3 regions of the Yersinia sp. SCPM-O-B-9106 (C-191) genome follow, and region 1 is predicted to be linked to each of the others. Evidence: predicted binding sites of a transcription regulator. Region 1 holds the regulator's gene; each other region holds the start of a gene.

Region 1 (3,196 bases):
TGAATAAAACGCAGAACCAATAACTGTGCCGCTGTTTCAACCCATAAAATCCCCAAACAGCCGATGGCAAATAAACCCAACCCGACTAATAGCACAGGTTTACGGCCTAACTTATCGGAAACAGGCCCCCAGATAAGTTGAGCGATAGCGAAACCAGCGAGAAAGATACTGAGGCTGGCACTGATGGAGCCGGCAGAGGTGCGCAGCTCTTGTTGCATAGCGCCAAAGGCAGGCAAATACATGTCGGTGGCCAGGTACCCCAACATGCTCAAACCGGCCAGGTAGAACATGAAACTAGAAGTCGTTTTCATTTTTTGTGTCTCATTATAATTTTGCAGGCAAAACTCTTATCATGGAAATTCCATTGCGGGGGGCATTCTAGCGGCGAGCTATTCTGTTGTGAAACGGTAATATTTGCGCCATGCTATCAAAAAAATTGATAGTAAATATTCAGTCTAAGGGAAGTGCAGAATCATGTGGTCAGAATATTCATTGGATGTGGTCGATGCAGTTGCCCGCACCGGGAGTTTCAGCGCTGCTGCTCAAGAATTGCACCGCGTCCCGTCAGCGGTAAGTTATACCGTGCGCCAGTTGGAGGAATGGCTGGCCGTGCCGTTATTTGTACGGCGTCACCGGGATGTAGAATTGACGGAAGCGGGCAGGGTTTTTATCAAAGAAGCCCGAGATGTTATCAAAAAAATGAATGGCACGCGGCGACAGTGCCAGCAAGTGGCGAATGGGTGGCGTGGGCAACTCAATATCGTGATCGATAAAATCGTCAAACCTCAGCGGAGTCGCCGCTTAGTATTGGATTTTTATCGCCATTTTCCTGATATCGAACTGCGGGTACGCTATGAGGTATTTAATGGTGTCTGGGATGCACTGGCGGATGGCCAAGCTGAAATGGCCATTGGGGCGACTCGCGCCATTCCGGTTGGCGGGCGGTTTATCTTCCGCGACATGGGCTTTTTGACTTGGCATTGTGTGGTGAGCGTCAATCACCCCTTAGCCCACTTAACCGGTTCCCTTATTGATGACCAATTGCGGCCTTATCCCTCACTCTGTTTGGAGGATACCGCGCGAAATCTGCCGAAACGAGACACCTGGACCTTGGATAACCAACAGCGTTTAGTGGCACCCGATTGGGCGACGGGAATAGATTGCCTGTGTGCAGGATTATGTGTCGGAATGGTGCCCGCGCATATGGTGTCGCCCTTGATTGAACAAGGGAAACTGGTGGTATTAACCTTGGCCGAGCCACTTCCTGATAGCCCGTGTTGTTTGACGTGGGAGCAGAATAATCATTCGCCAGCTTTAGCATGGATGCTGGCGTATTTAGGTGACAGTGTCACACTTAATAATGAATGGCTAAAAGATGATAATGCCGTGATTGAGGACTGAACGCACAGCGTTAGCTGCCGGTAACATGAGGGCTACCGGCAGGTGAAGATTAACGGCGGTAATCGCGGTAGGGGCCATCAGCAACAGAGCGGCGCTCGACCAGCTTAGGGTGTACTTCAATCGTTTGTGGGTCTTCGCGTTTACTGACAATTCTGTCGAGCAACATGGCAAAAGCGGTTTCACCTAATCTCTCTTTTGGCTGATGAATAGTGGTTAGCGCCGGTGAGAAATACCGCGCATTGCGCACATTATCATAGCCGATCACCGAAATATCTTGTGGCACCCGCAGGCCCAATTCATCCGCCGCGCATATTGCCCCCATCGCCATAATATCGCCGCCACAGAATACGGCGGTCGGGCGGTGTTTTTGCGTCAGAATTTGGTGCATAGCTTTATAACCGGATTCTGGCTCAAAATCCCCCTGAACCACCCATTCGTCACGTAGCGGGATATTGGCCTCTTCCAGTGCTTTCAGGAAGCCCTGATGGCGACCACCACCGGTATTCCGTGATAACTGACCGGGAATAGCACCGATATCACGATGACCGCGCTCAATAAGATAACGGCCAGCTAAATAGCCACCTTCGAATGCATTATCAATAATCGAGTCAGTAAAATCGCCACGGGCGGTACCCCAGTCCATCACCACCATTGGAATATTGCGATAATCTTCTAACATCCCCAGCAATTGTTCAGGGTATTCAGAACACATCACCAATAATCCATCGACACGCTTTTGCGCCAGCATGGATAGATAGGCTTTTTGTTTATCAAGATTATTATGAGAGTTACATAAAATCAGGGTGTAACCTTTGCTATAACAACTATTTTCAACCGCTTCGATCACCTCAGCAAAATAGGGTGCTTCACTGGATGTTGCCAACAAACCAATTGATTTAGTGTGATTAACTTTCAAGCTGCGGGCCACAGCACTGGGCGAATAATGCAGCTCTTTAATGGCCGCCCACACAGCGGCTTTGGTATTTTCGGCGACGAAACGAGTTTTATTGATAACGTGCGAAACGGTGGTGGTGGACACACCCGCGTGTTTGGCCACATCTTTAATCGTTGCCATAAAAAGAATGACTCCTAAGCTCACCTGTTACAGCAGGTAAGTATTATGTTAATCGTTTGCCCGTATGACTCGAACACCGCTCAGACAGAAACACGATAGTAGGCTGGTAAGTTGAATCAGCAGGCTGTCTGAGAGGTTTTATTGGACGTTATGAGTCGGCATACAGTTATGAACTGCGAATTTTGGCTGATCTGGAGGAAAAGTGAAAGCGTTAATCAATGTTATAAAGTGCGTAATGAGCACAAGATTTTTTTTCTTAACTGTGGGAAAATGATTTAACGCACTAATTGTGTGCCTTTACCTTACTATACTTGAAGTATGACGAGTATAAAGATTAACCGGCTGAGGAGTTTTTATGGATACCAATCTGAAAATGTCGCTGATTACGACTGTTGGTGCGCTGGCAATGATTATTGTTTTTAGCTTCGTGGCGGTAATGAATTAATTAAACCGCTTGCCGGTATGAAGCCATTAGTAGGGCGGTTAACCCGCCCTTAATTATTTCTACTGATAATAACCACGTGTGTATCTTTCTGTTTGCGCGGTATCAGGCTAAATTTTTCTCAACGAAAGACCAATTCACTAAAGCCCAGAAGTTCTCCAGATATTTTGGTCGCGCATTACGATAATCAATATAGTAAGCGTGCTCCCATACATCCACCGTCAGCAGTGGTTTATCCGCAGTCGTCAGCGGTGTTGCCGCATTTGAGGTACTGACAA
Region 2 (3,196 bases), 370 kb from region 1:
AAGGGTTAACGGTATTCCGTGATCAAGAATTCAGTTCCGATTTGGGCTCACGCTCGGTTAATCGTATTGAAAACGTCCGTGTGATGCGTTCGGCGCAATTTGCTGAAGATGCCAGTCCAATGGCTCATGCGATTCGTCCAGATAAAGTCATCGAGATGAACAATTTCTACACCTTGACGGTGTACGAGAAAGGGTCAGAAGTCATCCGGATGATGCATACTTTACTGGGGGAACAACAGTTCCAAGCGGGTATGCAACTCTATTTCGAACGCCATGATGGCAGTGCGGCGACCTGTGATGATTTCGTACAGGCAATGGAAGATGCATCTAATGTCGACTTGTCTTTATTCCGCCGCTGGTATAGTCAATCGGGTACACCGATACTGACGGTAGGTGATGATTATGATGCTGAAAATCAGCAATATCATCTGCATGTTAGTCAGAAAACATTGCCAACCGCCGATCAGCCGGAAAAACTGCCATTACATATCCCATTGGATATTGAGCTTTATGACAGTAAAGGCAATGTGATTGCGTTGCAGAGAAATGGTTTGCCGGTTCATCATGTTCTGAATGTCACAGAAGCCGAGCAAACCTTTACTTTTGATAATGTTGAACACCCCCCCATTCCGTCTCTATTGCGTGAATTTTCCGCGCCAGTCAAACTGGATTACACCTACAGTGACCAGCAACTGACTTTCTTGATGCAGCATGCGCGTAATGAATTCTCGCGCTGGGATGCGGCACAAAGTTTGCTGGCAACTTATATCAAGCTCAATGTTGCTAAATACCAGCAAAAACAGCCGTTGAGTTTACCTAATCATGTGGCTGATGCTTTCCGCGCAATATTGCTTGATGAAAATCTTGATCCTGCTTTAGCAGCACAGATCCTGACATTGCCATCAGAAAATGAAATTGCAGAGTTGTTCACCACTATCGATCCGCAAGCTATCAGTGCGGTGCATGAAGCCATTACCCGTTGTCTGGCAAATGAACTGTCTGATGAATTATTGGCTGTCTATGTGGCGAATATCACCCCTGAATATCGTATTGAACACACTGATATCGCCAAGCGGGCATTGCGCAATATTTGTCTGAGTTACCTGGCCTTTGCGGATGAAGAATTTGCCAACAAGCTTGTTTCTTCCCAATATCATCAGGCAGATAATATGACTGATTCGCTGGCGGCGCTGGCAGCCGCTGTTGCTGCACAGTTACCTTGTCGCGATGAGTTACTGGCGGCCTTTGATGTACGCTGGAATCATGATGGTTTGGTGATGGATAAATGGTTTGCTCTGCAAGCAACCAGCCCAGCGGTTGATGTTCTGGCGCAAGTGCGCGGTTTACTTACACACCCCGCCTTTAGTTTGAGTAATCCAAACCGTACTCGCTCGCTCATTGGTAGTTTTGCTTCCGGCAACCCAGCAGCATTCCATGCCACTGACGGCAGCGGTTATCAATTCTTGGTAGAAATACTCAGTGATTTGAATACCCGAAATCCACAGGTTGCTGCTCGTTTGATTGAGCCATTGATTCGTTTGAAGCGCTATGATTCAGGGCGTCAAACTCTGATGCGTCAGGCCCTGGAACAATTGAAAACATTGGATAATTTATCTGGTGACTTATACGAGAAGATAACCAAAGCATTAGCGGCATAAGTCGGTTATTTGCAAAAGTAAATAATTTGTGAAAGTTATTGTTTAAATAGATAGAGGGCATAACGGCCCTCTATTTTTTATCCTTACAATTGTTAACACCAGAGTAACATCAGAGAGCAAGGTCTTTGCATGGCTTTACTTCGCAAACGTTTACTTTCCTGAAAGATGAATTTACCATTCCAGCATCAAAGGCTAGTCACCGCCCGCTCAGGAGATTACATGTATTATCCACTTGTCAAAAAAGCACTTTTTCAGCTTGATCCAGAACGTGCACACGAACTCACTTTTCGCCAGTTAAAACGCGTTACCGGCACACCACTTCAATTCTTGATTCGGCAATCAGTGCCAACCAAACCAGTAAGCTGCATGGGGCTGTCATTCAAAAATCCATTAGGCTTAGCTGCGGGTTTGGATAAAGATGGCGAGTGTATTGATGCTCTGGGCGCGATGGGGTTTGGTTTTATTGAAGTCGGGACAGTAACACCACGACCACAGTCTGGAAATGATAAACCAAGATTGTTTAGAGTCGTCGAGGCCGAAGGTTTGATCAACCGCATGGGATTTAATAATCACGGGGTTGATAACTTAATTGAAAACGTTAAGAAATCACATTTCGGCGGTATTTTAGGTATTAATATCGGCAAGAATAAAGATACGCCGGTAGAGCAAGGTAAAGAAGATTACTTGATTTGCATGGATAAAATTTATCCTTATGCCGGTTATATTGCGATTAATATTTCATCGCCTAATACCCCAGGATTACGATCTTTGCAGTATGGTGAAGCACTGGATGATTTGTTGGCAGCAATTAAAAATAAACAAACTGAATTACATCAGCGGCATCATAAGTATGTTCCTGTCGCAGTTAAGATCGCGCCGGATCTTACTGAAGAGGAATTGATCCAAATAGCGGATAGTTTGGTTCGCCATAATATAGATGGTGTTATTGCTACTAATACCACATTAGATCGTTCTCTTATTCAGGGTTTAAATTATTGCGAACAAGCTGGTGGATTAAGTGGCCGTCCATTGCAATTACGCAGCACTGAAGTGATTCGCCGTTTGTCGCAAGAGCTACAAGGTCGGTTACCTATTATCGGCGTCGGTGGAATTGACTCGGTCATTGCTGCGCGGGAAAAAATGGCTGCGGGTGCTTCATTGATTCAAATTTATTCCGGATTTATCTTCCGTGGGCCAAGTTTGATTAAGAATATCATTACTCATATCTAATTATTTATCTTCTTTACTTGTCTGGGGGTTTATTTATTCCCCCAGCTCGTCTATATTTTATCCCTATAGATTAAATATACATCAAAAGCCTTATATGATTTAGTGCAATTAGATGGGTGAGAGCTCAGTTATTGAGTCAATAATGTTGGCGAGCCTGGCGGGAAGGATAAAATATGCGGATTAAACCAGACGATAAATGGCGTTGGTATTTTGATATCGAACATGACAGGCTCATGTTGGATTTAGCCAATGGTATGATATTTCGGTCGCGGTTCCCATCTAAGATGTTAACTCCTGACGCCTTTGAT
Region 3 (3,196 bases), 1.1 Mb from region 1:
TGACGCAAGTGAGTGGTCACTTTCACTGCTCTAACTGCCACGGCAACTATCAGCAACAGGCCGATTGCCCTGATTGCGCCAAACCGCTCCAAGTGTTGAAAGCTTGTGGGGCCGTTGATTATTTTTGCCAGAATGGTCATGGGTTGATTTCGAAAAGCCGCGTTCGTTTTAGTTATCTGCCGACAGTCTGATTGCTCACCTGAATCACTTATTTGGGTAAATGATTCGGAATTAATGAGCCTCATCCCTGAGGCTCACCCTGCGGGCGAGCATAAATACTGTTCAAATCGGTTCCCGACCAATTTGTCTCTCTCTTGCCGCCTACCGGCAACATCAAATTATTTCAAAGGTGGCGACTTGGCTAATGGGTCGGCTTACGCTGACGGGGCTTTTTTGTCACATTGATTTGAGTGATTTCACTTTCCACCCAGCCATCTTGCAGTCGGGTCGTTAGCTTGTCGCCGGTATGCACTTGTTTGGTCGTCTTAAGCAAGGTGCCTGCGGGGGTCTGTGTGACACTGTAGCCGCGGGCCAATGTAGCTAATGGACTGACTGCCTCCAATTGCGAGCAGGCGATACCAAAGCGCTGACGATAACCATTCAGTTGGCGCTCTAATGCTTGGCGCAAGCGGTATTCCTGCTGCTGTACCCGTTGGTTATAACGGTGAATTTGCCCTTGCGGTTGAACTTGAATCAAGCGCTGCTGGAGCCGTTCAGTGCGCCGGCCTAATGAGCGAATTTGGTTTTGCGCGCTGTCTTCCAGACGGCGCTGTAACTTCAACAGCAGTGTTTGCTGACGCGCTAGGCGCAAATGTGGGTGTTGCTGTTGGAGCCGATGCTCAAGGCGGCTAAATTGCTGGCTACGCTGCGCCAGATAATAATCCATCGCCATTTCCATGCGCTGCTGCTGCCCCTGAATTTGCCGAACTAGCTCAATTTGGTTACGGCTGACCAGTTCAGCGGCGGCTGACGGGGTTGGGGCGCGTAAATCTGCGACAAAGTCCGCAATGGTGACATCAGTTTCATGGCCGACCGCACTGACAATGGGAATTCGGCTGTTAAAAATGGCGCGGGCGACTCGCTCGTCATTAAAACTCCACAAATCTTCCAGTGAACCGCCACCCCGCCCGACGATCAGCACATCACATTCTCCGCGCAGATTAGCCAAGTGAATGGCTCGGACTATCTGTAGGGGGGCATCGGCACCTTGCACTGCTGTTGGATAAATAATCACTGGCAGTGATGGATCACGGCGTTGTAAAACGTGCAAAACATCGTGCAGAGCCGCGCCGCTAGATGAGGTTATCACCCCGACTTGTCTGGCTGGACTGGGCAGTGGTTGCTTGTGACTTTGATCAAAAAGCCCTTCTGTGGCCAGTTGTTGTTTAAGCTGCTCAAACTGTTGTTGCAGTAGCCCGTCGCCAGCAGGTTGCATACTTTCAGCAATTAACTGGTAGTCACCGCGCGGCTCATACAGGGTAATTGATGCCCTGACCAAAACTTGCTGGCCATTTTGCGGGCGGAAAGTGGTTCGGCGATTGCTGTTGCGAAACATCGCGCAGCGCACCTGCGCCCGGTCGTCTTTTAAGGTGAAATACCAGTGACCAGACGAAGGCTGAGAAAAATTGGAAATCTCGGCCGTGAGCCAAATTTGGCCCATTTCCATTTCCAGCAGTTGTCGCACCGTCTGATTAAGGCGGCTGACGGTAAAAATTGATGACGCAGAAGTTTGTGACATGTGACCTGGATCAAATTTTAAAACAAGCACTTAATTGATCGATATTACCTGCCTCAAACCGCATAGCAAGAAAAATAATGAGAAAGTGCTGGAGGCAACCGATTACGCTCTGTATAATGCCACGGCAATATTTTATCTTTTTCACATTCACCTTGGTGAGATATTGCCCATGCTACGTATCGCGAAAGAAGCTCTAACATTTGACGACGTTCTCCTGGTTCCAGCCCACTCCACAGTCTTGCCTAATACAGCAGAACTTGGTACCCAACTGACTGCAACTATCCGCCTGAATATCCCTATGCTGTCCGCAGCAATGGATACCGTAACCGAAGCTCGTCTGGCCATTGCGCTGGCACAAGAGGGCGGTTTAGGTTTCATCCACAAAAATATGTCCATTGAGCGCCAGGCTGAAGAAGTCAGCCGCGTGAAAAAACACGAAAGTGGCGTGGTGACTGAGCCACAGACTGTAACGCCAACCACAACTCTCCGTCAGGTTAAAGAACTGACCGTCCGTAACGGTTTCGCCGGTTATCCGGTAGTGACCGAAGATTACGAGCTGGTTGGGATCATTACTGGCCGTGATGTGCGCTTTGTGACTGATCTGGACCAACCCGTGACGGCGGTGATGACACCGAAAGAGCGCTTGGTAACGGTCAAAGAAGGCGAAGCCCGCGAAGTTGTACTGCAAAAAATGCATGAAAAACGTGTCGAGAAAGTGCTGGTCGTTGACGATAGCTTCCATCTGCGCGGCATGATTACCGTGAAAGATTTCCAAAAAGCAGAACGCAAGCCAAACGCCTGTAAAGACGAGCATGGCCGTCTGCGTGTTGGTGCCGCTGTCGGTGCCGGTGCGGGCAATGAAGAGCGTATCGACGCGCTGGTCGCTGCGGGTGTTGATGTTTTACTTATCGACTCATCTCATGGTCATTCCGAGGGCGTGTTACAGCGCATTCGCGAAACCCGAGCCAAATATCCTAACCTGCAAATTGTTGGTGGTAATGTCGCGACAGGGGCAGGTGCGAAAGCATTGGCTGATGCTGGTGTGAGTGCGGTTAAAGTGGGTATCGGCCCTGGCTCAATCTGCACCACCCGTATTGTGACTGGCGTTGGTGTGCCACAGATTACTGCAATTGCTGATGCCGTCGAAGCGCTGGAAGGCACTGGTATCCCGGTTATTGCGGATGGTGGTATTCGTTTCTCTGGTGATATTGCTAAAGCCATTGCTGCGGGTGCTTCATGTGTCATGGTCGGCTCGATGCTGGCAGGGACAGAAGAATCACCCGGCGAAATCGAACTCTATCAAGGCCGTTCATTCAAATCTTACCGCGGTATGGGGTCATTGGGCGCGATGTCCAAAGGTTCTTCAGATCGCTACTTCCAGACCGATAATGCTGCCGATAAATTAGTACCGGAAGGTATTGAAGGGCGTGTGGCATACAAAGGTTTGTTGAAAGAGAT

What was found. Region 1 encodes PurR, which represses purine synthesis genes. Its sites were predicted from a motif close to CANGCAAACGTTTGCNTG; they were not measured.
Positions count from the first base shown of each region.
Region 2: a site for PurR is predicted at 1,798-1,815, ahead of pyrD (quinone-dependent dihydroorotate dehydrogenase). Genes of this name have one in related genera too.
Region 3: a site for PurR is predicted at 1,830-1,847, ahead of guaB (IMP dehydrogenase). Genes of this name have one in related genera too.

Region 1 covers NZ_CP110791.1:2,317,824-2,321,019, reverse strand. Annotated here, with positions in the region: gene punC (purine nucleoside transporter PunC) at 1-311, opposite strand, end outside; gene punR (DNA-binding transcriptional activator PunR) at 475-1,401, shown strand; gene purR (HTH-type transcriptional repressor PurR) at 1,451-2,476, opposite strand; gene OP863_RS10640 (YnhF family membrane protein) at 2,832-2,921, shown strand; gene sodB (superoxide dismutase [Fe]) at 3,024-3,196, opposite strand, start outside.
Region 2 covers NZ_CP110791.1:2,686,968-2,690,163, reverse strand. Annotated here, with positions in the region: gene pepN (aminopeptidase N) at 1-1,658, shown strand, start outside; gene pyrD (quinone-dependent dihydroorotate dehydrogenase) at 1,878-2,888, shown strand; gene OP863_RS12450 (cell division protein ZapC) at 3,062-3,196, shown strand, end outside.
Region 3 covers NZ_CP110791.1:1,177,641-1,180,836, forward strand. Annotated here, with positions in the region: gene OP863_RS05365 (zinc ribbon domain-containing protein) at 1-191, shown strand, start outside; gene xseA (exodeoxyribonuclease VII large subunit) at 362-1,738, opposite strand; gene guaB (IMP dehydrogenase) at 1,908-3,196, shown strand, end outside.